One region of the Hymenobacter sp. 5516J-16 genome, then DNA from elsewhere that is predicted to be linked to it. Evidence: riboswitches for the same ligand, from Rfam matches in the RefSeq annotation. Region 1 holds a riboswitch; each other region holds the start of a gene.

What was found. A riboswitch is a leader RNA that binds a small molecule or an ion and turns the genes downstream of it on or off. The one in region 1 is predicted to bind S-adenosylmethionine.
Region 2: another riboswitch for S-adenosylmethionine. It lies ahead of metH (methionine synthase); the one in region 1 lies ahead of MUN84_RS24215 (amino acid permease).
Region 3: another riboswitch for S-adenosylmethionine. It lies ahead of MUN84_RS18920 (RimK family alpha-L-glutamate ligase); the one in region 1 lies ahead of MUN84_RS24215 (amino acid permease).
Region 4: another riboswitch for S-adenosylmethionine. It lies ahead of MUN84_RS08810 (O-acetylhomoserine aminocarboxypropyltransferase/cysteine synthase family protein); the one in region 1 lies ahead of MUN84_RS24215 (amino acid permease).

The regions. Positions count from the first base shown of each region.
Region 1 is NZ_CP095058.1:4,123,731-4,131,063, forward strand. Features, by position in the region: gene MUN84_RS20425 (M48 family metalloprotease) at 1-116, shown strand, start outside; gene MUN84_RS20430 (Gfo/Idh/MocA family protein) at 378-1,295, shown strand; gene MUN84_RS23280 (hypothetical protein) at 1,286-1,420, shown strand; gene MUN84_RS20435 (hypothetical protein) at 1,430-1,894, shown strand; gene MUN84_RS20440 (EcsC family protein) at 1,931-2,689, shown strand; gene MUN84_RS20445 (DUF4890 domain-containing protein) at 2,806-3,237, opposite strand; SAM riboswitch class I at 3,596-3,688, shown strand; gene MUN84_RS24215 (amino acid permease) at 4,065-4,499, shown strand; gene MUN84_RS24220 (APC family permease) at 4,499-5,374, shown strand; gene MUN84_RS24225 (amino acid permease C-terminal domain-containing protein) at 5,386-5,517, shown strand; gene MUN84_RS23285 (hypothetical protein) at 5,597-5,719, opposite strand; gene MUN84_RS24230 (TSUP family transporter) at 5,875-7,101, opposite strand; gene MUN84_RS20465 (NADPH-dependent assimilatory sulfite reductase hemoprotein subunit) at 7,277-7,333, opposite strand, start outside.
Region 2 is NZ_CP095058.1:2,113,453-2,120,785, reverse strand. Features, by position in the region: partial or broken gene metF (methylenetetrahydrofolate reductase [NAD(P)H]) at 25-979, opposite strand; gene MUN84_RS10530 (endonuclease domain-containing protein) at 1,083-1,454, opposite strand; partial or broken gene metH (methionine synthase) at 1,624-5,354, opposite strand; SAM riboswitch class I at 5,505-5,618, opposite strand; gene MUN84_RS10520 (OmpA family protein) at 5,982-7,094, shown strand; partial or broken gene MUN84_RS10515 (alkene reductase) at 7,259-7,333, shown strand, end outside.
Region 3 is NZ_CP095058.1:3,817,774-3,825,106, reverse strand. Features, by position in the region: gene MUN84_RS18940 (sensor histidine kinase) at 1-276, opposite strand, end outside; gene MUN84_RS18935 (hypothetical protein) at 264-626, opposite strand; gene MUN84_RS18930 (hypothetical protein) at 1,402-2,235, opposite strand; gene MUN84_RS18925 (hypothetical protein) at 2,385-2,624, shown strand; SAM riboswitch class I at 3,149-3,240, shown strand; gene MUN84_RS18920 (RimK family alpha-L-glutamate ligase) at 3,646-4,662, shown strand; gene MUN84_RS18915 (LLM class flavin-dependent oxidoreductase) at 4,683-5,708, shown strand; gene MUN84_RS18910 (glycoside hydrolase family 32 protein) at 5,889-7,333, opposite strand, start outside.
Region 4 is NZ_CP095058.1:1,782,102-1,789,434, reverse strand. Features, by position in the region: gene MUN84_RS08825 (homoserine dehydrogenase) at 1-682, opposite strand, end outside; gene MUN84_RS08820 (hypothetical protein) at 676-903, opposite strand; gene metX (homoserine O-acetyltransferase MetX) at 893-1,930, opposite strand; gene MUN84_RS08810 (O-acetylhomoserine aminocarboxypropyltransferase/cysteine synthase family protein) at 2,251-3,639, opposite strand; SAM riboswitch class I at 4,017-4,128, opposite strand; gene MUN84_RS08805 (LysM peptidoglycan-binding domain-containing protein) at 4,491-4,793, opposite strand; gene MUN84_RS08800 (lipocalin family protein) at 5,012-5,428, shown strand; gene MUN84_RS08795 (T9SS type A sorting domain-containing protein) at 5,722-7,333, shown strand, end outside.

The sequences.
Region 1 (7,333 bases):
CCGATAAGTACTCCACTATCTACCTCAACGGCACCCGCTACTACTCCTGCGACGGGGCCGCGGGCTTCTTCATCAAGGCCGAAAAGCAAGGTGCGGCGGGCACCCCGAATTTCTGAGTACTCACCCCAATCCCGGCTCCCGCATCCAAAGCATTCAGCGCAGTGCCCAACAGCTAGGCTGCACCGGCAAAAACGTAAGCAACAATAACTTCAATGAGCTGAAGCGGCTGTTGTAACGTCACTGTACCCGCTTTCCAGTAAGGAAACCCCTGGAGCCCGTAGTGCCATAGTAGGCGCTACGGGCTTTTTGCATCGATAAGCCGTGGTTTTTTCGGAGCTTGCGGCGGCGATGTTCCCGCCGCGTTTACTTCCTCTGCCTTGGCTGATTCTGGTGCTGCTGTTCGTTTCGTTATTTGTGGAGTGGGCCACATTGGCCGCCGGCACGCGGCATTGGTGGCCCGCCATCCAGGCGCTACCCTCGTGGCCTTAGTCGATACAGACCCGGCGTTGGCTCCGGCATTAGCCACTGAATTTCCCGGCGTGCCGCTGTACTCTACTCTGGATGAATACTTTAGGGGCGGTTCTGACGCTGATGTATTAACTATAGCTACACCAAATTACCAGCATGCGCCTCAAGCTATAGCCGGTTTGCGAGCAGGGCTGCACGTCGTCGTTGAGAAACCCATGGCCTTGTGCAAAGTAGATGCAGAGGCCATTGTGCACGCAGCGGCACAAATGAACCGACTGGTGTTTGGGGTGATGCAAAACCGCTATTCGCCGCCGGCTGCCTGGCTCAAGCAACTCTACGGGGCAGGTAAATTGGGACAGGTGTATCTGGTGCAGCTCAATTGCTTTTGGAACCGTGACGCCCGCTATTACCGCCCCGGCGGCTGGCGCGGCACCCAAGCTCAGGATGGAGGCACGCTGTTTACTCAGTTCAGTCATTTCGTTGACTTGCTGTACTGGGTATTTGGCGACATTACCAATATCTCGGCCCGCTTCCGCGACTTCAACCACCAGAACCTCACGGAGTTCGAGGATAGCGGCCTGGTAACCTTCGACCTCGTGCGCGGGGGTAGCGGCACGCTCCAGTACAGCACGGCCGTCTGGGACCGAAACCTGGAAAGCTCCCTGACGGTAGTCGCCGAGCACGGCAGCCTCCGCCTCGGCGGCCAATACCTCGACAAAGTGGACTACTGCCACCTGCGCGACTACCAACTGCCTCCGCTACCCCCACCAACCCCGCGAACAACTACGGCTCTTATCAGGGTAGCGCGGCCAACCACGTGCAGGTAATTGAAAACGTAGTCGACACCATTCAAAACCGCAGCTGTGCCACCACTAATGCCCTGGAAGGCCTGAAGGTGGTCGAAATAATTGAGCGCATCTATAGCTTGCGTCAGCCCTCAGCCTCTGATTAAGCACCATCCATGAACTACCTATTTCTCGCGCTAGGTTGCGCTTTGCTCCTGGCCGGCTGCTCCGCCGATTCTGAAAAACGGGCCGTGCAGGCTCAGGCTACCCCACCACCGCCGCCAACGGCCAGCGCCGTCAGCTCCCGCGGCCGTGACACCGTGCTTACGGGGCAGGAATTTTCCACCCGGGTCTATGTGGACCCGCGGGTGCTGGCTGCCATTGCTCCGGCTGAAAGCAAGCCGCGTACAATCCGCATCACGTACCGTCCTTCCCTAGAAAGCCCCGCCTACGACACGGCAGTAATGGTTGGCGACACCGGCATCGTGCGGTTCACCCCAACTGCGAAGAATGTTAAATCAGGCGAAATAAAGGCCCACGAGTGGATGTACAAGGTTGAGCTTGATTATAATGAGCGTTATCCTGGCCCCGATACCATCTTTATGAACCGGGAGATTCTGTATCTTCAAGGCAAGCCGTAGACTAACCTTGTGTACGTGGCGGAAGCACCTTTTCGTATGGCTGCACTAGAAGAACCGGCGCTTACGGAACTGCGCGCCTGGCAGCGCCGCATGCAGCAGAAGCCTACCTTGCTAGGCCGCCTGACGCGGCGGGCCCAGGCTCGGCTCAATGCCTTGCTACCGGAGAAGGTGCACGCGGCCATTACGACGGCCATTAAGCAAACGGTGCGCGGGGTGCTCTTCGGCTCCACGCACACCACCCGCCGCCCGGAGGCAACAGCCACGCTGGCCGAGCGGGAGGCGGCCGTGCGCAGCACCCTGCGCTACTACCGCAACACGGCTGCCGCCGAGGGCGCCGTGACCGGGGCCGGTGGCTTCCTGCTCGGGCTGGCCGACTTTCCGCTGCTGCTGGGCCTGAAGCTAAAATTTCTGTTCGACGTAGCGGCGCTGTATGGCTACGATGTGCGCGACTATACTGAGCGCCTGTTTTTGCTTCACATCTTTCAACTGGCGTTCAGCAGCCAGCACACTCGCAACGACGTGTACCAGCGCGTGGCCAACTGGGACGCTTACCGCCACACCCTGCCCACCGACGTGCACGAGTTCGACTGGCGCACCTTCCAACAGGAGTACCGCGACTACATCGACTTAGCCAAGATGGCCCAACTGGTGCCCGTCATTGGGGCCGCCGTGGGCGCCGTGGCCAACTACCGCCTGCTAGAGCAGCTCGGTGATACGGCCATGAACTGCTACCGCCTGCGGTGGCTACACGCCGCCAACGAAGCTACCCCCGCTACCCCTGTTCCCGTGACCTGAACAGCTCAATGAATGCTGGCCCCACTCAGCCTAAAGCCAGTACACGCGGATGCTACACCAACAGAAAAGCCCCATCTCCTGCAAGGAAACGGGGCTTTTTTTAGGGAACAACAGGTTTAGCTTTTGGCTTTGCGCTGCTCGTGCTGGCCTTTGTGCTTGGCCTGCTTTTGTGCCTGTAGCTGCGCATACTTAGTGTACTGCTCGGCGCTCAAAATCTGCTTGAGCTGGGCTTCGTACCGATCCTTGCTGGCTTTCATGGCCTGGTGGCGCTGCTGCTTATCGGCGGCCGAGGCCGTTTGGGTGCGCTGGGCCCGCATTTCCTGGAAGCGGGCTAAGTGCAGCTGACGCACCTGCTCGGTTTGGGCCGCCGTGAGGCCGAGCTTCTGGCTTAGGCTCTTGGCTTTTTGCTCGGCGCGCTGCTCGGGCGTTTTGTTGGCTTTGGCGCCCTTGTGGTGCTGGCCGTGGGCCGCTTTTACGGGCGTAGTCTGGGCCGAGGCGGCGGCAACGGAAAAGGAGAAAGCGGCGAAGAGAACGAGGAGCTTTTTCATGGCTATGTTGGATAGGTTAAATTCAGTGAAAGAAGCAGGCCGTGGTCCGGAACAGGCTTTTGTGCTTCTGCTACGTCAGTAGGCAACTCAGATGCCAACTTTGACCAGAAGGGGAGCTTAACAGGTTCTGAAAAAATTTAAATTTTTAGGTTAAACCTTGCCCAAGAAAATACATCGTTGCGTATAAGGTGCTTGCGGTCAAGTAGTTAGTAGGTAAGAGAGATAGTTGTTTTATCTATTGCCTGGGTCCTGAGCCAGGCCGGTAGGTAGGGTAAACCGGGCGTTGAGCTTCTCGTTTGCAGGACCCGCATTCCGGTTCTACCTTTGCCCCATCAATTCTTTCTAGCCCAAAGGATTGTTTTTATACAGAGGCGCTGAGAGACAGGCTCACTGACGCGTCGGCAACCATCCGCAACTGCTGGAACGGTGCCAATTCCTGACCATATAAAAACAACAAGCCGTGGACTTTTGCCCCTGCCGTCGTGCCCGTTTCGTAGTTTTTACTGCTCGCTTCCGCGCGTCTGCCCGAGAGCAGCGGTGGTGTGGCAGCGGGTGTTGTTGCTGCTGAAGTTAAGTCGCCTACCCGCGTAACCGGCATGGCTACTTGGCCTAAACAGGTAGTAGTGAGGTTGCCCGTGGTTTTTCTCTGGGGGTGTGGCTTCGGTCTAAGAGCCGCTTAATTGTTGGCTTGCATTTTTTGCGCACCGCCACAGCCTAGTTTAATAACCAAGCGGACTTAGTGCGCAATGCCTTCCGTCGGCACCTGGAGTAGTCCTACAACCGAACTCTTTTTTACCAGCCAACCAGGAAGTTGGCGCTTGCTTTTTATGCTCAAAAAATCATTGGAACTGCTACGGCAGGAGGCGGCCGAAACCGGCGCCCACACCCTAAAACGAAGTCTGGGCGGCTTCAGCCTGATTGCCATTGGCATTGGGGTAATTATCGGCGCGGGCCTGTTTTCGCTGACCGGCATTGCTGCCGCCAACAATGCCGGTCCGGCCGTGACGCTCTCGTTTGTGGTAGCCGCCGTGGGGTGCGCCTTCTCAGCCCTGTGCTACGCTGAGTTTGCCGCCATGGTGCCCGTGGCTGGCTCGGCCTACACCTACGCCTACGCTACCATGGGCGAGCTGTTTGCCTGGATTATCGGGTGGGACTTGATTCTGGAATACTCTGTGGGGGCGGCGGCCGTGTCCATTAGCTGGTCGCAGTATCTGCTGAAGTTTCTAAGCAAGTACAACATTCACCTGCCCCGCAGCTGGTGATGTCGCCGTTCGAGACGGCCAAGTTGGCCAACGGCACCGAAGTACATGGTCTGGTAAATATTCCGGCCATGCTTATTGTGTTGATTATCACACTGATTGTAGTGCGCGGCACCAAAGGCTCAGCGTGGTTTAACGCCATTGTGGTTACGCTAAAAGTGTCGGTGGTGCTCGTGTTTATTGCCTTAGGGTGGCAGTACATCGACCCCGCCAACTATCAGCCCTACATTCCGCAGAATACGGGGGAGTTCGGGGAGTTTGGTTGGAGTGGGATTCTGCGCGGGGCGGGCGTGGTGTTCTTCGTATTCATCGGCTTTGACATTGTGGCCACCATGGCCCAGGAAACCAAGAATCCGCAGAAAAACATGCCCATCGGCATCATCGGCTCCCTACTGATTTGTACGGTGCTGTTTGTGCTATTTGGACACGTACTCACGGGCCTGGCTAACTACACCGAGTTCAAAAACAGTGCCGCCCCTGTAGCCATTGCCATCGAGAAAACGCCCTACGCCTGGCTTTCGTCGGCCGTTATTCTGGCCATCATCATCGGCTACACCTCCGTAATTCTGGTGGATTTGCTGGGCCAGACTCGCGTGTTTTTTGCCATGGCCAAGGATGGGCTGCTGCCGCCGGTGTTTGCGCGCGTGCACGAGCGGTTCGGCACGCCCTTACAATCGGGGCTGCTGCTGGGCTTGTTTATTGCCCTATTCGCTGGATTCGTGCCCATTGCGGTAGTTGGCGAAATGACGTCTATCGGCACTTTGCTGGCCTTCGTGATGGTGTGCATCGGCGTGCTTATCATGCGCAAGAAAGAACCCAATGCCCCCGCGGCTTCCGCACGCCGCTGGTGCCGCTGGTGCCCATCTTGGGCATCCTAACCTGCTTGGTAATGATGGTGTCCCTGCCCTGGGAAACCTGGTTGCGCCTGGCCGTGTGGCTGGCCATCGGGCTGGCTATCTACTTTGGCTACGGCAAGCGGCACAGCAAGCTAGGGCAAGAAGCGCGGCGGCAAGTTGCGTAGATACGGCTCTCAACCACATAAAAAAGCCTCACCGGTTTATCGGTGAGGCTTTTTTATGTGGTTTCATACACACCGGGTACTACATAAACACCTTCCGCAGGGCCCACACACTCCACACAATCACCATCAGGCCCACGCCCACGAACATCCAGCGGACCGGAATGCGGCCGGCCAGGCGGGCGGCTAGGGGAGAAGCTGCCACGCCGCCCACAATTAGGCCCAAAATAATCTGCCAATGTGAGATACCTAGGGTAGCGAAAAACGTGACGGCGCTGGCAAACGTGACGAAAAACTCCGTGACGCTGACCGAGCCGATAACGTACTGTGGGGTGCGGCCGCCGGCAATGAGTGTGCTGGTTACCAGCGGCCCCAGCCACCGCCGCCAAACGAATCCAGGAAGCCGCCGGCCGCGGCCAGCAACCCTAGCTTCTTGTGCTTCTGGCGCGGGCCGGGCTGGGAAAAGGCCTTGGAGATGATGCGCACACCTAGCAGCAGCAGGTACACCGCCAGCAACGGCTTGACGTAGGCCGCATAGGTTTCCCCGAATTTCGAGAGCAGGTAGGCACCGGTAATGGCTCCTAGCACGCCCGGAATCAAGAGCACTTTGAACAGGCGCTTGTTCACGTTGCCGAAGCGGTAGTGGTGGTAGCCCGAGGCCCCGCTGGCAAACATTTCGGCCGTATGAATGCTGGCACTCACCGCCGCCGGGGAAATATTCAGGCTCATCAGACTGATGGCCGTGACAACCCCGTACCCCATGCCCAGCAGCCCGTCAATCAGCTGGGCGCCGAACCCAATGACCACGAACAGCCAGAACGTGTTCGAGTGGGTAGCGGCGCCCCACACCTGCTGCCAAGTGAAGTAGTAGGAGAGAATGTTGAACACCAGCATGGCCGCAAACGCCAGCAGCGCCGTGGTAGCAATGCGCCGCCAGCGCGCCGCCGCCGGCGACTCGTAGGCTGGCCCACCCGTCAGCTCGGCCGTAACGGCGTTCAGGGACTTCACTTTGTGGGCGAAGTCGCCGCCAACCTTGTCCCGGATGATGGACATGCGCTGGAGCACGTCGTGCAGCTCATCGGGAAGGGCTTGGGTGAGCATTTCGCGCAGACGCTTGGCAATGGTCGGCGACTTACCGTTGGTGCTGATGGCAATTTTCAGGTCGCCTTTCTGCACGATGGAGCCCAGGTAGAAGTCGCAGGCCACGGGTGTATCGGCCACGTTGCAAAGCAGGCGCTGGCGGGTAGCATCGGCCTTGATACTGAGGTTCAGGGCTTTGTCGTTGGTAGCTACAATCACCAAGTCGTGGCCGACAAGGTCAGTGGTGTGGTAGGGCTGCTCCCGCAACTGCACCAGCGGGTGGCGGGCGGCCAGGGCTTTTAGCTCCGGCGAAAACCAGGTAGCCACCACCGTTACCGCGGCCGCCGGACTGTTCGAGAGCAAGGCCGCGAGTTTTTCATGCCCGACGTAGCCCCCGCCCACCAGTAGTACGTGCAGCTGCTCGAGCTTCAGAAAGACGGGAAACAGCCGGTTGCTCGTGTGCGGCGGCGGTTCCGGCTGGGGAAGAAGTTCGTTAGAAAGAGGCATTGGTTGGTGTTGGTTGGAGAGGAGGCAGGGGGCAGTATGGAATAAGTCGAACGTCATTCCGCGCTTGTCGAGGAATCTCGCGTGCTGACGTCGCCAAACTAATCTGATTACTAGTGAGCAAGATGCCTCGGCAAGCGCGGAATGACGTTCAGGTGGTCACCTGACGAGCAGGTTCCTACTCATGAAAATTCAGGCCGCTGGTGGTGGCCTGCACGTAGCCCCGCCGGATCAT
Region 2 (7,333 bases), 2.0 Mb from region 1:
TTCACCATTGCACTATCTCACCGCTTAAAATAGAGCTGCCGCTACCCGCCGGATGCTTTCTGACTTGCCCATGCTGTAGTAGTGCAGGCAGGGCACGCCGTGGGCCATCAGCTCCTTGCTTTGGTTGATGCACCACTCAATCCCGATTTCCCGGGCCGCGGCGTTGTCGGGGGCATGGTGCACGGCGTCGGCCAGCTCTTCCGGAATGTTGAGGTAGAAGGCCCGGGGTAGCATGGTGAGCTGGCTCTTGGTGGTCAGGGGCTTGAGGCCGGGGATGATGGGTACCGTGATGCCCGCCTCCCGGCAGCGCTTCTCGAAGTTGAAGAACTGCTCGTTGTCGAAAAACATCTGGGTCACGATGTACTCGGCGCCGCGGTCCACCTTGTGCTTGAGGTAGCGCAGGTCGGCCCCGTAGTTTGGCGACTCAAAGTGCTTCTCGGGGTAGCCGGCCGTGCCGATACAGAAGTTCGTAGCCCACGTATCATCCTGTTCCTCATCCAGATACTCGCCCTTGTTCAGGTTGGCTACCTGCCCAATCAGGTCGGCGGCGTAGGCGTGCCCATCCGGGTCGGGCTTGAAATGGCCTTCCGATTTGATAGGGTCGCCGCGCAACGCCAGCACGTTATCAATGCCGAGGAAGTGCAGGTCGATGAGGGCGTTTTCTGTTTCCTCCTTCGAGAAGCCCCGCAGATCAGGTGGGGCACGGTATCCACATCGAAGCGGTTCTTGATGGCGGCGCAAATGCCCACCGTGCCGGGCCGTTTACGCACGGTTTTCTTCTCCAGAAACCCGTTGGGGTGCTGGCGGTACACGTACTCCTCGCGGTGGTAGGTTACGTCAATAAACGGCGGCTTGAACTCCATCAGAGGCTCAATATTCGAGAACAGGTTCTGGATGTTCTCGCCCTTTTTGGGGGTAGCACCTCGAAGGAAAACAGCGTCTTGCCGTCGGCGCGGGTTAGGTGTTCGGTTACTTTCATATAGGTTGGTGGTCCCGGCTCGTTCTAGTGGTTGCCTCACCCCCGGCCCCTCTCCCGTGGAGAGGGGGAGCCTGGCGACTTTTGGGAGGGGGCTGTGGTTTGGTTACAGGGCAGATTTGATAGTTGCTAGCACCTGATCTGGTTCGTGCAGTACTTGGTCGTTGGAGAAGCGTAGAATTCGGTAGCCGAGTTCCTGCAGTACTGTAGAGCGGCCCGCATCATAGTCCTGCTGGTCAGGCTGGTTGTGGATTTCTCCGTCTACCTCTACAATTAGTCTGGCTTCAAGACTCACAAAATCAACAATGTAGCGGTCGATGCTGTGCTGGCGCAGGAACTTGACGTTAGCAAGTTGTCGGTTACGCAGAGCTTGCCAAAGCTTGTTTCCAGCCTCGGTTGGGTTCCGGCGCATTTCGGCGCTGAAGCCTTTTAGGTGTTGGTGCCATTTTGATCTGTCAGCGGTTAGGCGGGCGTCGATTGCCTGATGGGTTGCCTCACCCCCTAGCCCCTCTCCGGGGGAGGGGGACTAGTTTCTAGTTTTAGACTCTGCTTAGAATCAGCTTCCCGACTCATGTAGTTGAAATCTTAGAATTAAAAGCTAGAAGCTAGTCCCCTCTCCCCGGAGAGGGGGCTAGGGGGTGAGGCCACTACAGCGCCGTTACGGGCACGCTGGCCGGGTCGTAGTTCAGGTTGGGGGCCAGCCAGCGTTCCAACTCGGCAAGTGGCATGTTCTTGCGCTCGGCAATGTCTGCTACCTGGTCCTTGCCGATGCGGCCGAGGCCGAAGTAGCGGCTTTCGGGGTGGGCGTAGTAGAGCCCGCTCACGGAGGAGGCGGGGTACATGGCCAGGTTCTCGGTGAGGCGGATGCCGGTTTTGTTCTCGGCGTCGAGCAGCTCGAACAAGGTAATTTTCTCGGTGTGGTCGGGGCAACCGGGGTAGCCGGGGCGGGGCGCACACCTTTATATTTCTCCTGAATGAGGTCCTCGTTCGTGAGATTTTCGGCCGGGTCGTAGCCCCAGAATTCCTCGCGTACGCGCTGGTGCAGGCGCTCGGCAAAGGCCTCAGCGAGGCGGTCGGCCAGGGCTTTCACCATGATGCTGGAGTAGTCGTCGTGCTCCTGCTCGTACTTCTCCAGCAGTTTCTCAATGCCCAAGCCCGCCGTCACGGCAAAGCCCCCGATGTAGTCCGCGCGGCCGGTTTCGCGCGGGGCCACAAAGTCGGAAAAGGCCAGGTTGGGCACGCCGGGGCCTTCTCGCTCTGCTGGCGCAGGGTGAAGAACTCCGTCTGGATTTCCTCGCGGCTGTCATCCTTGAAAATCTGGATGGTATCGTGGGCGACGGTGTTGGCGGGCCAGAAACCCACTACGGCGCGGGCCGTGAGCAACTTCTCGTCAATGATTTGCTTGAGCAGCTTCTGGGCGTCGTGGAAGAGCTGGGTGGCGGCTTCGCCCACATTCTCATCGGTGAGGATGCGGGGGTAGCGGCCCTTCAATTCCCAGGTCTGGAAGAAGGGCGTCCAGTCGATGTACTCCGCTAGCTCAGCCAGGGGTAGTCTTCCAGTGTTTTGGTGCCCAGGAAACTCGGCTTCACAATACGGGCAGTATCCCAGTCGGCCTGGAAGCCGTTTTCGCGGGCGACTTCAATGGGCAAATAGCTTTTCTCGCGCTGACGGCCGGCGTAGTCTTCGCGGAGCTGGCGGTACTCCTCGCGCACGGTGCGGGCGTATTCCACATCGGCGGAGCCCAGCAAAGCCGCCGCCACGCCTACCGAGCGGGAAGCGTCGTTGACGTGCACCACCGGGCCGGAGTAGTTGGGCGCAATTTTCACGGCCGCGTGCAGGCGGGAGGTAGTGGCACCCCCAATGAGCAGCGGCGTGTTGAGGCCGCGCTTTTCCATTTCCTGGGCCACGTACACCATTTCATCTAAGCTCGGGGTGATGAGGCCACTCAGGCCGATGACGTCCACCTGTTGCTTCTGGGCTTCGTCCAGAATCTTTTCCAGGGGCACCATCACGCCCAGGTCCACGATGTCGAAGTTATTGCAGGCCAGCACTACACCCACGATGTTCTTGCCGATGTCGTGCACGTCGCCTTTCACTGTGGCCAGCAATATTTTACCGGCCGTTTGCCGGTCGCCGCTTTGCTTGTCGGCCAGTAGGTAGGGCTCCAGGTAGGCCACGGCTTTCTTCATCACGCGTGCCGATTTCACGACCTGGGGCAGGAACATTTTGCCCGCGCCAAACAAGTCACCCACTACGTTCATGCCGGCCATCAGCGGGCCTTCAATCACCTCCAGTGGCCTGGCTACTTGCTGGCGCACCTGCTCGGTGTCCTCGTCAATAAACTCCGTAATACCTTTTACCAGGGCGTGCTGCAGGCGCTCGGCTACGGGCAGGCTACGCCAGGCGTCGGCTACTACCTCCGTTTTGTCCTTCTGCTTTACCGTGTCGGCGAAGTCTACGAGGCGCTCGGTGGCGTCGGGGCGACGGTTCAGGAGCACGTCTTCCACCAATTCCAGCAGGTCCTTCGGCACTTCGTCGTACACGGCCAGCTGGCTGGGGTTCACAATGCCCATATCCAAGCCGGCCCGGATGGCGTGGTAGAGGAAGGCCGAATGCATGGCCTCGCGCACTACATCGTTGCCGCGGAAGGAGAAGCTGATGTTGCTGACGCCGCCGCTGGTGAGGGCGCCGGGCAGGTTCTGCTTGATCCACCGCACGGCCTCGATGAAGTCTAGGGCGTAGTTGCGGTGCTCCTCCATGCCGGTGCCCACCGTCAGGATGTTGGGGTCGAAGATGATGTCCTCGGCCGGGAAGCCGACTTCATTTACCAGAATATCGTAGCTGCGCCGGCAGATGTCGATGCGCTTTTCCAGGGTATCGGCCTGGCCGTTCTCATCGAAGGCCATGACCACCATGGCGGCGCCGTAAGCTCGCACGGTGCGGGCCCGCTCCTTGAAGGTTTCCTCGCCTTCTTTCAAGGAAATGGAGTTGACGATGCTCTTGCCTTGCACACACTTAAGGCCGGCTTCCAGCACGCTCCACTTCGAAGAGTCCAGCATAATCGGCACCCGCGAAATGTCGGGCTCCGAGGCAATTAGGTGCAGGAAGGTGGTCATGGCCTGCTCCGAGTCGAGCATGCCTTCGTCCATGTTCACGTCGATGACCTGGGCACCGCCTTCCACCTGGTCGCGGGCTACTTGCAGGGCGGCCTCGTAGTTACCGGTCCGGATAAGGCGGGCAAAGGCGCGGGAGCCGGTCACGTTGCACCGCTCGCCCACGTTCACAAACAGGCTGTCGGGGGTGATGTTGAACGGTTCGAGGCCGGCGAGGCGGGTTACCCCACCCCGGCCCCTCCCCGGTGGGGAGGGGTGCCAGACATGTTGGTTATCCTATCAGCAGAAGCTAATCTAAGCTCCTCCCCACCGGGGAGGGGTTGGGGTGAGGCCAACCTCCGCGGTTCGTACCGCTCCGCCAGCTTGCTTAGCTCGCCGATGTGCTGGGGCGTGGTGCCGCAACATCCACCTACCACCGTCACGAGGCCTTCCTTGAGGTAGTTTTCCACCACGCCCGCAAATTCCTGGGCCGACTCGTCGTAGCCGCCGAAGGCATTCGGGAGGCCAGCGTTGGGGTAGGCGGAAATGTGCACGTCGGCAATGCGGCTCAGCTCCTTGATGTACACCTGCAGCTGGTCGGCGCCGAGGGCGCAGTTCAAACCCACGCTCAGCAGAGGCAAGTGGCGAATGGAGTTCCAGAAAGCCTCCACCGTCTGGCCAGAAAGGGTGCGGCCGGAAGCGTCGGTGATGGTACCGGAAATCATGATGGGCACTACCCGGCCACCTTCGTCGAAGAACTTCTGCACCGCGTACAGCGCCGCCTTGGCGTTCAGGGTGTCGAAGATGGTTTCAATGAGCAGGGCGTCGGAGCCGCCTTCCACGAGGCCGCGCACTTGCTCATGGTAGGCGGTAGCCAGCTCATCGAAGGTCACGGCCCGGAAGCCGGGACGGTTTACGTCGGGTGACAGGGAGGCAGTGCGGTTGGTGGGCCCGATGGCGCCGGCCACGAAGCGAGGTTTGGCGGGGTTCTGAGCTGTAAATTCGTCGGCTACCTCCCGGGCTATGCGCGCCGACTCATAGTTCAACTCATACACGATGTCCTCCAGGCCGTAGTCGGCCTGGGCGATGGTGGTGCCGCTGAACGTGTTGGTTTCCACCATGTCGGCCCCGGCCGCAAAGTAATCGGCGTGAATGCCCCTGATGATGTCGGGGCGGGTGAGGCTGAGCAGGTCGTTGTTGCCGCGCAGGGGTTTGGGATGATTCGCGAAGCGGGTGCCCCGGAAATCAGCCTCTTCCAGCTTGTGACGCTGAATCATGGTGCCCATGGCGCCGTCCAGAATCAGGACGCGCTGGGCCAGGATGTCGTGCAGCGGGAGTGGGGGCGGTGGAGGGTCGTCGACATATCGGCTCTTCTAAGAAAATCGGCAGCAAAAAAGTGCCTATCCAGAAAGAGCCGCGTGGGGGCGCGAGTCCTGTTCTTATCTTCTTCCAAACCGCCCAAGCGGCCTGGAAAGGGAATTAGCACCTTGTTTTATTTCAGGTTGCTAAGACGTCGTTGGGCCCAATCCCTCGGTCTTTCTGGATAAGTAACAGGGCGAAGATACAACTGGAATCTTCGAAATTCAATCCGGGAAGTTTTGGGAGGGAGGTAGAGGCATTCGCTTTCAGGCTGCACGCCTGCAGAAGACGCGACGCTTCGCGTCTCAGTCGTTGCTGAAGTTGTTTAACTCACATCGTCCAATGCTTACTGCTCACCGACACGACGTGGAGTGTCGCGTTTCTACAGGCGGGTAGCAACAGCAAGTTGGTGGCTTGCTGCACGGTTTGCTTCGCAGAAGTATATAGGCTTAGCTGAATGGTTCGTTGTACGGAATGGGCCTGCTCATTGAATAAAGTTCGTGCGGCCTGGCATTTTGTTCATTTTGTGGTCAATACGTTAGATGTCTGCGACTATGATGCTATCCTCTCTGTGTCAGAAATTGTTAGCGGGCTGCTTATGCCTGCTGAGCAGCTGGACGCTGGCTCAACACCAGGCCGGCTCGGGCTTGCGTGGACAGTACTACGAGGGTAAAAAGTTTGAGAAGCTAGTGCTGACTCGCACCGATGCAGCAATCGACTTCAATTGGACTGTTGGGCCCAGCGGCAACCACTTTGTGTCGCCGGGACCGGGCGTGCCGGGCGAGTACTTCTCGGTGCGTTGGGCAGGCCACGTATATGCCCCGGTAACGGGGGTGTACACCTTCCAGATTGCTACCGACGACGGGATGCGCGTCTGGATCGGCGGGAAGAAAGTGCTGGATTCCTGGCACGATCAGCCCGTAACGGTTTCCACAACCCACCTGAAAATGAAAGCTGGGAGCTACTACGCCTTGCGGGTGGAATACTACCAGAGCGACCGGGACTCGCGGGCACTACTAGCCTGGCAGCTACCCGATTTCAACACGTTCAACGAACCGCAGCCCATTCCAGCGGCTAATCTGTACTCCACTCTGCCCACCAATATTTTACTTCTCGTGGAGGCTACGCCGCCCCAGCCCAAGGCCGCGGCCTCCGTTCCGGCGGCTGCTTCCGGCGGCAAGCCGAAGCCGATTGCAAAGCCGGCCCGCGCAGCTAGCAGCCCAGCGCCCGTAGCTGCGGCCAAACCTAAATCAGCCGTGGTGCCGGTAGTGACCAGAGCAGCGCCCGCAAAAGCCGACACCGCCACCGCCCAGCTACCCGACCTAACGGCGCTGAGCAAAGGCGCGGCCGTAACGCTGCCCAACCTCTACTTTACCCAGAGCACGGCGGCTTTGCTGCCCGGCTCGCGCCCTACCCTGAATGCCCTGGCTCGCACGCTGCGCGCCCAGCCCACCATGCAGCTGGAAATAGCCGGCCACACCGATAACGTAGGCGAAGCCGCCCTGAACCTGCGCCTCTCCGAGCAGCGGGCCCGGGTGGTGCGGCAGTACCTCGTGCAGCAGGGCATCGACCCGGTGCGGCTTACGGCCCGCGGCTACGGCGGCACACGGCCAGTGGCCAATAACCGCGACCCGCAGCAGCGCCCCGCAACCGGCGCGTGGAGGTAGTGGTGCAATAGGTTGAGCAGTAACGCCCTATAGAACTATCCTTGCAAGTGGAACGAGGAGCCTGGGAATTCAGAGGCGAAACTCAGATTCTTCCTTCCACATTGGAAGGACAGTTTTTGCTTTTTGTCAGGACGGTGAAAACATTGGTGTATAGACATTAGTTGATGGGTGCTGAAACGGTACGTCATTGTTTCTCAACCATCGACTTCATCATGAGCCAAACCACCAATCTTTTCACG
Region 3 (7,333 bases), 310 kb from region 1:
GACTTCGTGGCTGAGCAGGGCCGTTTGGGCGGGCGTTTCATAGAGTACGTAGCGCATCATCCGGGACAGGCGATGCAGGGCCGTACGGGCCTGGGTTCCGTCGATGAAGGTAAGGGAGTAGATGTTATTCAGCGTGTTAAAGAAAAAGTGCGGGTTGATTTGCGCCTTCAGCAAGGAAAGCTCGGTAGCCAAGCGCGCCTGCTCTAGCAGCTGACGGGTGTGTTCGTCGCGCTGGCTTTTCTGCACGGCGGCCACGCTCGTGCTTACCCCCAGCACAAACAGGGTAGTGAGCAGAATCCAGAGGTTGAAAAACCGGGCTTCGCCTTCCGGACCGTGCGGGCCAGGCGGGCGACCGGGCGCACCCGGCCCGTGGGGCCCGCCTGGCCGAAACGAATCAGGGGCCTGGGCGGACCTGGTGGGCCCGGAGCCGGCCAGTCGCGGGCGGAAAAAGCCGCGTGCCGAGCTTCGGAAAGCCGGCGAGGCACTTCCAGCTCGGCATCCAGACGCCAATGCGCCCATAGCACGGCCCCGGCCACCGCCGCGCCCACGCCCAGGTAAGCCAGCACCTGCCGGCGGTAGAGCAGGCGCGGTACGGCCCAGTGCACATTGGCGTAAAATGCAACCACAAGTAAGCCTAGCACCGCTGCCTGCTTCAGCCAGAAAACCCCGGGCAAGGGACTGGGCTGGCCGGGGGCGGAATAGACAAAATCAGCCCCACTACACTCCAAATCAGGGTGTGGAGCAGCAGGACGGGAGCAAACCGGGAGAGGACAACAGGCACGAGAAACGCGGGCAAACGACAAACCGCTGGTAAAGTACTACCGCCGCCGGTAGGCCGGCGCCCGGTTCCACCACCAGCCCGTATTCACCGACCAGCAGCCCGCTTTTATCGGCAGCAGCTCGTGGCAAACAGCGGGTTGCTCCCCCCGCCAGAGAGGTAGTACCTCACAAGCAGCGGGTAACTATACCCCTAAAACGAGCGGACAGTGAGCAACAAAAAACGCTAGGCCGAGCATGCTGCGCGTTAAGCAGCGCCGAAGCAGCCAGCGGGTGGCTAACGTTAGACGTACTATTACAAAGCCGCTACACGAGCTGCTTTAGCTCCGGCTCGGCATGACGCTCTAGCACGGCACTAGGCGCCTTCTGTTCACAGGTCCCTAGCTCGACTATAACGCCAGCAACGCATTTTCCGTATGTTTGTCTTGCCGGCCGTTACAGGTGTGTGTCTGCCGGCAAGAGCTACACCTATTGCATTTCAAGCCCCGGCTGACGAGCCGGGGCTTTTTATTTCTGCACGACCCAAGCGGCGTGTAGAAAGACGGTAAGCCACGCCACGGACACGAAAAAAGCCCGCTTCCCTGAGAAGACGGGCCTTTTTTGTACCAACACGTAGGTAAACAGCTACCGGTTCTGGCGCACGATGGTCGTATTGCCGTTGCCGGTTTGCAGTACGTCGCTGCTGTTGCCGCTGGCCCCCTGGTAGGTGCGGGCATCGTTGCTGTTTCCTACCTGGACCTGGCGGGCGTAGGAGTCGTTGGCTTCCTGGCTGATGTAGCCGTAGTTGCCCGAGCGAGTGGGGAAGCTGGCGGAGCCGCCTACCTGCTGGTCCTGCAGGGCCGTATTGCGGTTGCCCGTCTGCTCTACTACTGCCTCGTGATACTCCCCTTGCTGACTCTGGGTAGCTGCGTTGCGGTTACCCTCCTGCTCAATGGCAGCCTGTACAAAGCCGGCGTTTTGCTGGCGCTGCGTGGCCGTGTTGTTATTGCCCATCTGCAGAACAGTTGCCCCCGAAAATGCTGTATTGACCTGCGTTTGGGTGGCCTCGTTGCGGTTGCCATTCTGAGTAGCCGCAGCGCTTACTGACATCACGCCCGTCTGGCTTTGGGTAGCGGCGTTGTTGTTGCCAGTTTGGGTGGCCGTGGCCGCCACGGTGCCGAAAGAACCGGAGTGGTTTTGCGTTTGCGTAGCGGCGTTGTTGTTGCCGGTTTGCTGAATGAAGACCGAAGAAGACGCACTGCCCTGGCTGCTCTGCGCCTGCGCTGCCGCATTGTTGTTGCCCAGCTGACCAATGCTGGCGCTCATGATGCCACTCAGGTTCTGCTGCTGCTGGCTGGCCGCATTATTGTCGCCCTGCTGCAGCACGCTAGCCGAGGCCGACTGGCCAGAGCTGTTCTGCTGCTGGCTAGAGGTGTTGTTAGCCCCCAACTGCCGGGCCGCGGCAGTACCTCCGAACACATTGGTATTCTGGTCCTGAGTGGCGCGGTTGTTATTGCCTGTGCTCTGAAAAATGGTAGCAAAAGCATTGCGGCCGCTTTGGTTTTGGGTGGCATAGTTGGCCCCGCTTGCCTGCTCAATGGAAGCACTATGGCTGAAGCCCCCTGGTATTGGCTGGCGTAGTTGCCGTCGCTGTTCGCGGCAGTGGAGCCCTGCCGGATGCGGGCCCCATTAGCGCCCCGGCTCACATCCGAAAGCTGCACCTGCACGGCCTGCTGGCGGTTACCCATCTGGTCGGTTTGAGCCACATGCTGGCTGCCGGCCTGGGTCTGGGTCACCTCGTTATTATTGCCACTGCTACTGCCCCCATTCACGGCCGCGTCGTTCTGGCGGGCAATGGCCGTGTTTGAGCGGCCCGTTTGCTCCACCGTCACGCGGTTGTTGCTGCCGTAGCTGGTGGAGGTTTGGGTGTTGTCCTGCGCAATGGCAGCGCCGCTGGTCAGGAGAGCGGCCATGAGTACTCCGGTTTTTTTCATGCGAATACGGTATAACTGGTGGGGAAATTGAACACGCCCGACGGGCACCTATTGAACAGCAATATGTATAAAGATTTATATAAATATTCATAATAAAAATTAATTACATCCATTTTTACCTCAATAACAGCCCAACATAATTTCCTGACTATCAACATGCATAAGTCAACCAGGCTTGTCCGCTGAATTGGAGTAGGTAGCGCAGCTTTTGGCCCGCAAATCCTCCCGGCGGCCTGCACTGGTTTCCCTCCCGCTAGCTTCGGGGGCACGCGGCATGGCTCACCAGGCTTTGCCCGGACCTCTCGCCCGACGCCAGCGCCACTGGCCAAAGAAAATTTGGCAGTGTGGACCCAGCGGGTTTACCTTTGCCCCACTCAATTCTTTACCTGAAAGGATTGTTTTTATACAGAGGCGTGGAGAGACAGGCTCGACGAAACGCCGGCAACCTTCAGTAAGACTGAAACGGTGCCAACTCCTGACCATATAAAAACAACGTACCGTGAACCGCTTCCCGCACTTCGCCCCCGCTCCCGCCACCCCTGCTTCCGTACAGCATGGATGTTGTGGCACGTGTTGTTGGGCGGTCTGTACGCCGCTGGTTGGGTAGGTAAGAACCGCTGGGTACTGCTTTTGCCGCTGGCTCTTTGCGCGCAATGCGCTGCTGGTAAAACTACTACCTGACTATTTCCTCCCTAAGTAGACCAGCCCAGTAGCGCTGCTACTTTCCCCGCGGGGCTTTTCTTCCTACCTCGTTTCGCGCACCCAAGCTCCGGTTTCTCGGTTTGCCCGCGCCTTTCCGCCAGCCCCTACCCCGTCCGGGCTTGCCTGTTTTGCTGCCCGAATGAGGGCGGCAACTTCCGCTGATTTCTACTTTCTAGTTCTTCATTCTCCTCGCATGTCACAGTCTGTGAAGCCGATTGGCATTTATTTCGAACACCCCGAGTGGTTTAAGCCTCTGTTTGCCGAGCTGGACCGCCGCGGCCTGCCCTACGAGAAAATCGACGCCGCCCACCACCTCTTCGACCCGCTGGAAACCGAGAGTCGCTACTCGCTGGTAGTCAACCGCATGAGCTCCTCGGCCTACCTGCGCGGCCACGGTCAGGGCATCTTCCATACGGCCGGTTACGCTACCCACCTGGAGCGCATTGGTACCCGCATCATCAACGGCTCGGGCGCTACGGCCATCGAAACCAACAAGGCCCGCCAGCTCAGCCTGTTTGCCTCGCTGGGCCTGAAGTTTCCGAAGTCTTTCGTAATTAACCACGCCTCTCGCGTGCCCGATGCGGCCCGCCAGCTGCAATTCCCCATCGTGGTAAAAGTAAACATCGGGGGTAGCGGCGCGGGCATCATCCGCTTCGACACGATAGAGGGCGTAGAAGCCGCCGTGGCGGCCGGGCAAATCGACCTGGGCATCGACCAGACGGCCCTGGTGCAGGAGTACGTGACGCCCCGCGGCGGCAACATTCACCGCGTGGAAACTCTGAACGGCAAGTTCCTCTACGCCATGAAGGTGTACACCACTGGGGAGAGCTTCAACCTGTGCCCCGCCGAAATCTGCCAGATTCCGGAGGAGCCCGCCGCCGGCGACTTCTGCCTCACCGAGGCCCCCAAGAAAGGCATTCAGGTAGAAGCTTTCACGCCCCCGGCTGAGGTAGTGGAAGCCGTGGAGCGCATTGTGGCCGCCGCCAAAATCGACGTGGGAGGCATCGAGTACCTGATTGACGACCGCACCGGCGACGTACTGTTCTACGACATCAACGCCCTGTCCAACTTCGTGGCCGACGCCGTGAACGTGGTAGGCTTCGACCCCTACGCCCGCTTTGTGGACTACCTCGAAACCCAGATTGGCGCCCCAACCCCGGTAGCCAGCCGGCGGCCACTGATGCCGTATTCTCCACCCAACAGCCGGTAGCGGCTTCTATTCACTAAGCCATGCGGTACGGATATTGGATGCCCGTTTTTGGCGGGTGGCTGCGCAACGTAGAGGACGAAAACATGCGCGCCGACTGGGACTACGTGAAAACGCTGGCCCAGCGCAGCGAGGACCTAGGCTACGACCTGTCCCTGATTGCCGAGCTGAACCTCAACGACATTAAGGGCGAGGAAGCGCCCTCGCTGGATGCCTGGAGCACGGCGGCAGCCCTGGCGGCCGTCACCAAAAAAATTGAGCTGATGGTGGCTGTGCGGCCTACCTTCCACTCCCCAGCCCTCCTAGCCAAGCAGGCCGCCAACATCGACCACATCAGCAACGGACGCTTGAGTTTGAACGTGGTGTCGTCGTGGTGGCAGGATGAGGCCAAGAAGTACGGCGTGCACTTCGAGCAGCACGATGACCGGTACGCTCGCACCGCCGAGTGGCTGCACGTAGTCGACAACCTCTGGAAGCAGGACCACTTCACCTTCGAAGGCAAGTTCTACAAGGTCACCGATTCCATTCTGCAGCCCAAGCCCGTGTCGCGCCCGCGGCCGTTCATTTACGCCGGCGGCGAGTCGGAAGCTGCCAAGAACCTCATTGCCGCCCAGTGCGACGGCTACGTGATGCACGGCGACGAGCCCGCCGCCATCGGGCGCCGCATCCAGGACCTGCAGGAGCGCCGCGACCGGCTGAACTTGCCGCCCATGAAGTTCGGGGTAGCCGCCTACAGCATCGTGCGCAACACTGAAGCCGAAGTAAAAAAGGAGCTGGACCGCATCACCAACGTGCAAGGCTCGGCCGCCGGCTACAAAAACTACCAGCAGTGGCTGGCCGGCACCCAGCTCGAAAACCAGGTTTCCTTGCAGGATTACTCGGTTTCCAACCGCGGCCTGCGTTCCGGCCTCACCGGCACGCCCCAGCAAGTAGCCGACCGTATCGGTGCCTTCGAGGAGGTTGGTGTGGACCTGTTCCTGCTCCAGTGCAGCCCCCAGCTGGAAGAAATGGAGCGGTTCTCCGAAGCCGTGATTCAAGTGCTGGCGTAATAGAAGCTGACACGTATGGAAAAGGCCCCGCTGGTAGACAGCGGGGCCTTTTTGGTGACCCCACCCCAACCCCTCCCCGGTGGGGAGGGGCTTATTTTACCATTGCAACGCCACCAGTTGACACCGTTGTGGTGCTATCCTAAGCCCCTCCCCACCGGGGAGGGGTTGGGGTGGGGTTTGCTACTTGACCATACTACCTACCTTGGCATATGTCAGCGCGTCTACCGTCAGGCCGGCGGTAGAGCGTAGCTTGAGTTGGGTGAAAGGCTGCTTGGGGAAGAAGATTTCCGTCATTGTGGTCAGGCCGCCGTCGGCGAACAGCTCCACGGAGGCCGCATCAACGAGCAACGTCAGGTCGGCGGCGGGGCTGGTGGCCAGGCGTGGGGCGGGGTGGCGGCCGGCGAATTTGTCGCTGAAAGTGCTCAGGCCGGCCTTGGTGCGGTCGATGTAGTACTGGTTGGCCTGCTTATCGTAGCCAATAACCAGCTCCTCGCCTCCCGCATTCGACAATACCACGGCCATGTCTTGGAGCTGCTTGGTCGTGAGCTTGAGCTGAAACTGCGGGCCGGGGTTCTTGATCTGGTCGGCTAGGCTTAGCTCTGATTTTACCGTCAGGTTTTTCAGAATTTGGGCGGCTTGCAGGGCACTGGCTACCTCCTTGGCAGGCTGGGAAGTCAGGTAGATTTCCGGGCCGACTTGGCGCAGGGCCAGGTCTCGCGGGGCCGTCATGGCGTTGCGCCAGGGCGAGGTGGGCACCTGGTTGGCGTACTCCCAGTTGCTCATCCAGCCCAGGAAAATCTTGCGGGCACCGGTATTACTCCAGGTTACGCCGGCGTAGTTGTCCTTTCCCCAATCAACCCACTTCTGGGTAGTTGTGGTGGGCGTGAAGGTTTTGCCGTCGAACTGGCCCACGAAGTACTGGGTAGCCGAGCCGCCGTTGGGCCCGCCGGGGTTAATACTCACCAACAGCACCCAGTAGGTTTTGCCGTTCAGGGTCAACGGAAACAAATCGGGGCACTCCCACACACCGCCGTGGGCACCCAGCTTCTCGCCAAACTCGCTGAGCTTGGTCCATTGCTTGAGGTTGGGCGAGGAATAGAACGTAATGCGGTCCTTGGTGGCGAGGGTCATCACCCACTTTTTGGCCACCGTATTCCAGCTCACTTTCGGGTCGCGGAAGTCCTGGATGCCGGGGTTGGGTAGCACGGGGTTGCCCTCGTACTTGGTCCAGGTCTTGCCCTCGTCGAGGCTGTAGGCCAGGCTCTGGTACTGGTGCCGGTTGGTTTTCTTTTTCTCCTCGGGGTCGTTGTGGTGGGTAAAAATGGCGACCATAGCATTCTTGCCAAAGCCCGCCGTATTGTTCTCGTCGATAACGGCGCTACCCGAGAAAATCCAGCCCAGCTTATCCGGAAACAGGGCAATGGGCTGTTTCTGCCAGGTAATCAGGTCCTTACTCGTAGCGTGGCCCCAGTGCATAGGGCCCCATACCATGGCGTCGGGGTAGTGCTGGAAGAACAGGTGGTAGGTGCCCTTGTAGTACACCATGCCGTTGGGGTCGTTCATCCACATTTTGGCCGGACTGAAGTGGTAGGCCGGGCGGTACTGCGGGGTAGCGGGCGGCACAG
Region 4 (7,333 bases), 2.2 Mb from region 1:
CACCAGCAAAATCGGCCTCAATGACTACGCCGTTAAACTCCTGATCCACGGTGTACAGTGGCGACTCGGGGCCGATGAGTTGGGGCGTCACGAGCACCGTTACGCGCCCGTCGGGCAGGCGCTGCAGGCCGGCCACTACCTTAATTTTCTGGCCCTGACTGGCGGCAAACGCAACATCTACGGCGCTAATTCCTTCAATGCCGAGGTTGAGCACCTGCTCTGGCTGCAGAAAAGCCCCGTAGGCGTGGGCGGCCAGCAGCACGGCCTTGGAGCGCGGGTCGAACGCGCCCATGTCGAGGGTAGGGTCGGTTTCGGCAAAGCCCAGGGCCTGCGCTTCGGCCAGGGCCGGGGAGTAGTAGGAGCCGTCCTCGCCCATGCGCGTAAGCACGTAGTTGGAGGAGCCGTTGAGGATGCCCGTGAGGCGGCGCAGCGGCTCGGTGCTGAAATAGGCGTCCAGTGTCCGGATAACGGGGATGCTGCCGCACACGGCGGCCTCATATAATAAGGTGCCCCGGCCTTCGCGCTGCAACCGGATGAGCTCAGGCAGGTGGCGGGCCAGCATGGCTTTGTTGGCCGTGACTACCCGGCGGCCCCGGCGCAAGGCCTCGGCTACTAGCTGAAAAGCCGCGTCGGCATCGTCAATTACCTCCACCAGCACGTCCAGGGTATCGTCTGCTAGCACCGCTTGCACGTCGTACTTAAACCGCTCGGGGGTAGGGGCCGCACCTTGCCGGGCGTTTTCACCACAATGCGGGCAATGCTAAAACCGGACTCAGGCTGCTGATTCAGCATATCGAAAAGGCCTTGGCCCACGCACCCAAACCCAATGAGGCCTACTCGCCAAGGCTGGGCGGTGGAAGCAAGGGAAGCAGCAGAGGCGGCGAAGGCAGCGTTAGTGGACATAGCTCTGGACGTAGAATCGTTCGAGGAATTGGGTAATCTGGGCGGTTTCAATCAGGAAGCCGTCGTGACCGAAGTGCGAATCCATTTCGGCGTACATGGCGCCCCGGATGTGGCGGGCCAGCAACTGCTGCTCCTGGGGCGGAAACAGCACGTCGGAGCTGATGCCCACCACCAGCGTGCGGGCCCGGATGCGGCCCAGCGCTGCCGCTACGCCGCCGCGTCGGCGCCCTACGTTGTGGCTGTCCATGGCCCGCGACAGGGTCACGTAGCTGTAGGCATTAAAGCGGGCCACCAGCTTGTCGCCCTGGTAGCGCTGGTAGGAGCTGGCTAGGTAGTCGTCGAGCTTGCTCTCGTCGGGGTCCGTTTGGGTACGGTCGTAGGCATCGGGGCTGCGGTAGCTGAGCAGGGCCACGGCGCGGGCCGCGCGCAAGCCCGTCGCGCCGCCCGTGGGGGTAGCCGTTTCGTAAGTAGGGTCGGCGAAAATGGCCAGGCGCTGGGCTTCATTGAAGGCAATGCCCCAGGCCGAATGTCGGGCGCTGGTAGCCAGTAGCACCAGGTTCTCGAATAGCTCGGGCCGCTGTACGGCCCACTCCACCGCCTGCTGCCCCCCTAGCGAACCGCCAATGAGGGTGTGCACCGACGTCAGGGCCAAATGTTCCCGCAGGGCCTCGTGCGCAGCCACCATATCCCGAATAGTCAGGAGCGGGAAGTGCTGGTAGGCTAGGTGCTCCGTGAGCGGGTCCGGGGTAAGCGGGCCGGTAGTGCCGTAGCAGGAGCCCAACACGTTGGCACACACAATAAACCAGTCGGCCGGATCGAAGTGACAACCCGCGCCAAATAAACCGGGCCACCAGCTTAGCACATCGGCATTGGCCGTGAGGGCGTGACACACCCACACCACATTGTCGCGGGCCGCGTTGAGGCGGCCGTAGGTATGGTAGGTAACCTCCACCCGGGGTAGGGCAGCGCCGCTTTCCAGCCGCAGGGGCCGGGGCAGACGGAACAGGTGTGGTTCTTCGGAAGACATGGAATAAGGAGCGCGGTTCAAAGGAAAGCGAAGTCGGAAGCTGCTTCGCGGGTAGTTGCCAGGGGCGCGCCAGGGCAACGAGGAGCGTTTAACCATGCGCGAAAGGAAACTTCGCGCGGCATTCGGGTTCATTCGATTATATCTTAGCCCGCAGGCGGAGCCGATTCTGCCCGGCTCCGCCCCGGCCAGGTGCGGGCGGCGTATGTTCCGATGGTTCCTCTCTCACAAAAAACGTCGGCACCGGCCCGCTTACCGCGTGGCTGGAAGCTGCTGCCCGGCGGCTCTCTCACCTGCCGCCGGACATCAACCCCTCTCAAGTGCTAGACTTCCAGCGTAGCGGCGTGTTCGAGTTCTGGCTCCGGCAACAGCGTGCTACCGGCCGCATCAGTGGGCTGAGCGGCTACATTGCGCACCGCGTCAAAGGCCTGGGCCAGGTCGGCCCGGATATCATCAAAATGCTCAATGCCCACCGAGAGACGCAGGAGGGTAGGCGTCACGCCGGCGGCGCGCTGCTCCTCTTCGGAAAGCTGCTGGTGGGTAGTAGCCGAGGGCTGAATGATGAGCGTTTTGGCGTCGCCCACGTTGGCTAGGTGGCTGACCAGTTTCAGATTATCAATAAACTGCGTGGCCGTTTCCTTGGAGCCTTTGATGGCGAAGGTGAGCACCCCGCCGTAGCCGCGCTTCAGGTATTTCTGGGCCAGGGTGTGGTAGGGGCTGCTCTTGAGGCCGGGGTAGTTCACGGCTTCTACCTGCGGGTGCTGCTCCAGCCAGGTAGCCACGCGCAGGGCGTTTTCTACGGTGCGGTCTACGCGCAGGCTCAGCGTTTCCAGGCCCTGAATCAGCTGCCAGGCATTAAATGGGCTTTGGGAAGGACCGAAGTCGCGTAGGCCTTCCACCCGGGCCCGAATGATAAAGGCAATGTTGCCAAACGGCCCGCCTTTCCCGAATACATCATTGAACACCAGCCCGTGGTAGCCCTCGGAAGGCTCCGTAAACTGCGGGAACTTGCCATTGCCAAAGTCATATGTGCCGCCGTCCACAATCACGCCCCCAATAGAGGTGCCGTGGCCGCCAATCCACTTCGTCGCCGATTCTACCACAATGTGGGCGCCGTGCTCCAGGGGCCGAAACAGGTAGCCGCCCGCACCAAACGTATTGTCCACGATGAGGGGCAGATCGTGCTTGTCGGCAATGGCGGCAATGCGCTCAAAGTCCGGGATGCTAAAGCTCGGATTGCCAATGGTTTCCAGGTAGATGGCCTTGGTATTCTCGTTTATCAGGGCCTCAAACTTCTCCGGCTGGTCGCCATCGGCGAAGCGCACCTCAATACCCAAGCGCTTAAACGCTACCTTGAACTGGTTGTAGGTGCCGCCATACAGGTGCGTGGTGCTCACAAAATTGTCGCCGGCCTGCAGAATGTTGTTGAGGGCAATGAACTGCGCCGCCTGCCCCGAGGAAACCGCCAGAGCTGCTACTCCGCCCTCCAGAGCCGCCACACGCTGCTCGAACACGTCGGTGGTGGGGTTCATCAGGCGGGTGTAGATGTTGCCGAACTCCTTCAGGGCAAACAGGTTGGCCCCGTGCTCGGCATTTTTGAACACGTAGCTGGTAGTTTGGTAGAGCGGTACGGCGCGGGAACCAGTTACGGGGTCGGGCTGCTGGCCGGCGTGGAGTTGTAGGGTCTCGAAGTGGAGGTTCTGCGTGGACATGGCAAGGCTGGGTTAAAGACCGTTTGGACAGGAAATGAGGGAGCGAAAACGCGAAGAGAAAGCCACGATGAGGCGCAGCGGGGGCCGCACCGGAACCAGTCAGAAAGTGCTTCTGAAGCTGATTGGGGATGCAGGCGGGCCTCGGGTGCCACTGTGGGTCACCGCAGAATCAGGCCAAGAAAGAGGAAGGGATTAGCTAGCCGGGAGCCAGGCTAGCAACAGCAACAACACGCGCTACAGCAGCGCATTCGCATTCGCCGGAAAGCTGGAGCAGCTACCGAAACACAGAAACCCCACGACCTGGTAGGGCGCAACAAAGCGACCAAGGCAGTGGGGTAGAAAGGGGCGAAAGCGAGGGTGTTTTCCATGGTACTCCTGAGTTATATGCCCCGCCAGCTAAGCTGGTCGGGCAGGAATTGGCACCTTTCGCGCGGTCGAAGGTTGCCAGCGGGTCAGGGAGCCTGTTCTCTCGCCGCTTCTGTATAAATCTTATGAAAACTACCCCGCCGCGAGCGGGGGAGTACCGGGTTGGTATTGCAAAGGTATAGCAGCGGTTTTGATATATGCAATAGGGTAGCAAAATTTTTTACCGCGGTGGCTGACTACAGCCCTTAGAAGGTGCTAAAGCCAATACGACGATTCAAGCCGCTGATTTTCAAACACAAAGTATCCGTTGCTCTATCTCATAAAGCTAGTTGCAAGAACTACAACTCTCTACGTTATCGGAAAAATTTGGCATGCGCCTGTCCGTTACCGCAAACATACTCGTACGAAAAAGCATGGGTAGGCCACAAAAAAAGCCACTCGTTTATGAGTGGCTTTTTAGGATAATTTCTAGATATAGCCTAGGCTTAAATCTTAGGTAAAGTCAACACCTGGCCTACCTCAATGTGGTCGGGATTGGCGCCGATGGTTGCCTTATTGGCATCGTATATCTGATGCCACTTGGAGGCGTCACCGTAGTGGTTCTTGGCAATTTTAGAAAGCGAATCGCCGCTTACTACCGTGTATTTGTCGGCCTGAGCAGCTGCCGGCTGGGCAGCGGGCTGGTTAGCGTTGCCGAAGAAATCGGTGGCGCCGCCAGCGGCAGGTTTAGGAGCAGGAGCAACGGGTTTTTTTTCGCCGTCGTTGGAAAGGAAATCAAACAGTCCCATAGTGGTAAATGCAAGTAAATGTGGAAGAAACGACCGACTTGCAGGGCAGGAAAAGGGCGTCGGTTTTGGCTCTTACGCCAAGGCCAACAATAAGTTGTATCCGGCGCATGCGCATAATTCTAGGCTGAACATCTTGCGGAATTGCCCCGTAAGAGGCGCAATACCAAGTGTCCTGCTTGGTGGTATTTCTCCCTCATTTTAACTTATCTCCCTGCCCCATGAAAACTAATTCCGCTCCCTTGCGCTACCTAGCTAGCCTGCTCATGTTACTGGTACTTTTCACTGCTTCCTGCGGCAGCAAAGAAGGCAAAGTAGAAGGCGTGAACATGCTGTATGGCACCGAAAGCAAAGTTTGGAAAACCGATAAAGAGCTGAGCGCCAGCGGTGACAAAGTAAAACAGACGGATGCTCAGGAGGATGAGCGCATCACCTTCTTTGCCAACAAGCAGTATAACATGACCTCTCCTGCTGGTGCCGTAAATGGCAAGTATGAGTTTGACCAGGCCGGTAAGAAAATCACTATGACGCCTGATGGAGCTGCCCAGAGCAACACCTTCGACGTAGTAACGCTCACCGACGACAAGCTCACGCTCCGTAGCCCCGAGGGTGCTGAGCTGCGCCTTGAAAAAGAATAAGCGCTGGTATCTTTTCGCTTCGCAACAAAAAAGCCTCTCTGTATTCAACGGAGAGGTTTTTTTATGACCATTCGGTACAGGCAGTATGCTGAGGTTGGCCGCTTTTGCGATATGCTTTTATGGGCAGCTCTCGGATGAATTACTACCGGGTACCCTGTAACTTATATTCTTATATATCTTTGGTTAAACTTTAAAAAAGTAACAGGAATATTAATCATTCAATAGGTACAAATATGGTGTTTATGGCCGTCGCGAAGCGTGTTCATCTGTTTCTTATCTGCGCTGTTCTGCTGATGTTGCCTTTGCTGACTCAGGGTCAGACAACCAGTACCCTTGTCAGCTTCGACTTTAACTCGGGTACTCGGTATGATGCGCTTACGCCCGTTACGGCGGCGGGCGTTACGGCGGCGGCCTCTTCAACGGAGGCGTTTGCTACTAGCCCGGGTACGGCTACGGGTGCTGGTGCCTTTACGGCCGCTTCGAGCGGCCCGGCGTTGTCGATGGCAAATTCCACGGGCTCCAATAGCAGGTACTTCCAGTTTGCGCTGGGCGGTAGTAACTTAAGCAGCTACTACGGTTACAAGCTGTACCTGCAGCCCTACCGTTCCAGCACCGGCGCTACTACCATTACGGTGGCCTACAGCACCGACGGCGGCACTAACTTCACAAACTTTCCTACCACGCTGGCCGTGCCGGAACTGGCTTTTGCGGAACGGACACTCGATTTGTCTGGGGTAAGCGACCTGGACTATAAGCACACGCTAGTGCTGCGGCTGCTGGTAAGCGGGGCCACCTCCGGCAGCGGCACCTTCCGCCTCGACAACTTCCAGCTGCAAGCTACCTCCGCCCTGAACCCCACGCCAGTTCTGACGAGCCTCAGTCCCGCTAGCATTGCGGCGGGCAGCAATGGCTTCACCCTTACTGTTACCGGTAGCGGCTTTATTAATGGAAGCACCATCCGCTTTAATGGCGTTGAGCGGCCTACTACCTTGCACAGTGCCACTCAACTGACGGCCGCTATTCCCGCCTCCGACGTGGAGGTAGCCGGCACTTACCCCGTAACGGTGATTAGTCCGGGTCCGGGCGGCGGCACCTCCGCGAGCAGCAATTTTGTCGTTACGCCCGTAGTCCGCTGGGATGGGGGCGCCGGCACAAATAGTTGGTTTGACCGGGCTAACTGGGATGCTGATGCGGTGCCCACCACCAACGATGAAGTGCTACTGGACCACAACAAGGTTGCGGGCCGCTACACCGTGGTGCTTGATGCCGGCGGGGCCGTAGCCCCGGCTACCACGCCTACCGCTGAAGTTCGCTCCCTGACTATAAATCCGGCCACCGGCGACTCTATTCTGCTGGAAATATCAGCCCTGAATACTAGCACCGTGCCCCTACGCCTGACTCGTAACAGCGCTGCTGAAACTGCCTTGGCCATTTACAACAAGGGCGTTGTAACGAATACCAGTGACAGAGGCGGAATTGATATTCCGAGCGATAATCCGAATTTCTACCTCTACAATGGCGGCACCTACCGCCACTACACCGACCGGCCGCATGTAGGCCTGCTGGAAAACCTGGCCGCCGTGGCGGGCACGGAAGCCGGAACCTGGGAGTTTCGGCCCAAAACTCAGCCCAGTAACACAGCTTCCATTGCGGGCCGGACCTACCCTAACCTCGTTTTCCGGAACCGAATTGGGCAGGCTTTTACCAACTTCACTGGCAGCGGAGCTAACCCCCTGACCATACGCGGCAACCTAATCATCGGTCCGGGCGCGGTGTTGACTGCCTCTACCACGAGCGAAGTGCGCGTGGCCGGCGACATAGTAGTGCAGGGTGCTTTTCGTTTCGTTCCCCAAACCACCGGGACCAGTACCGTCCGGATGGTGCTAAACGGGAGTCGGCCGCAAC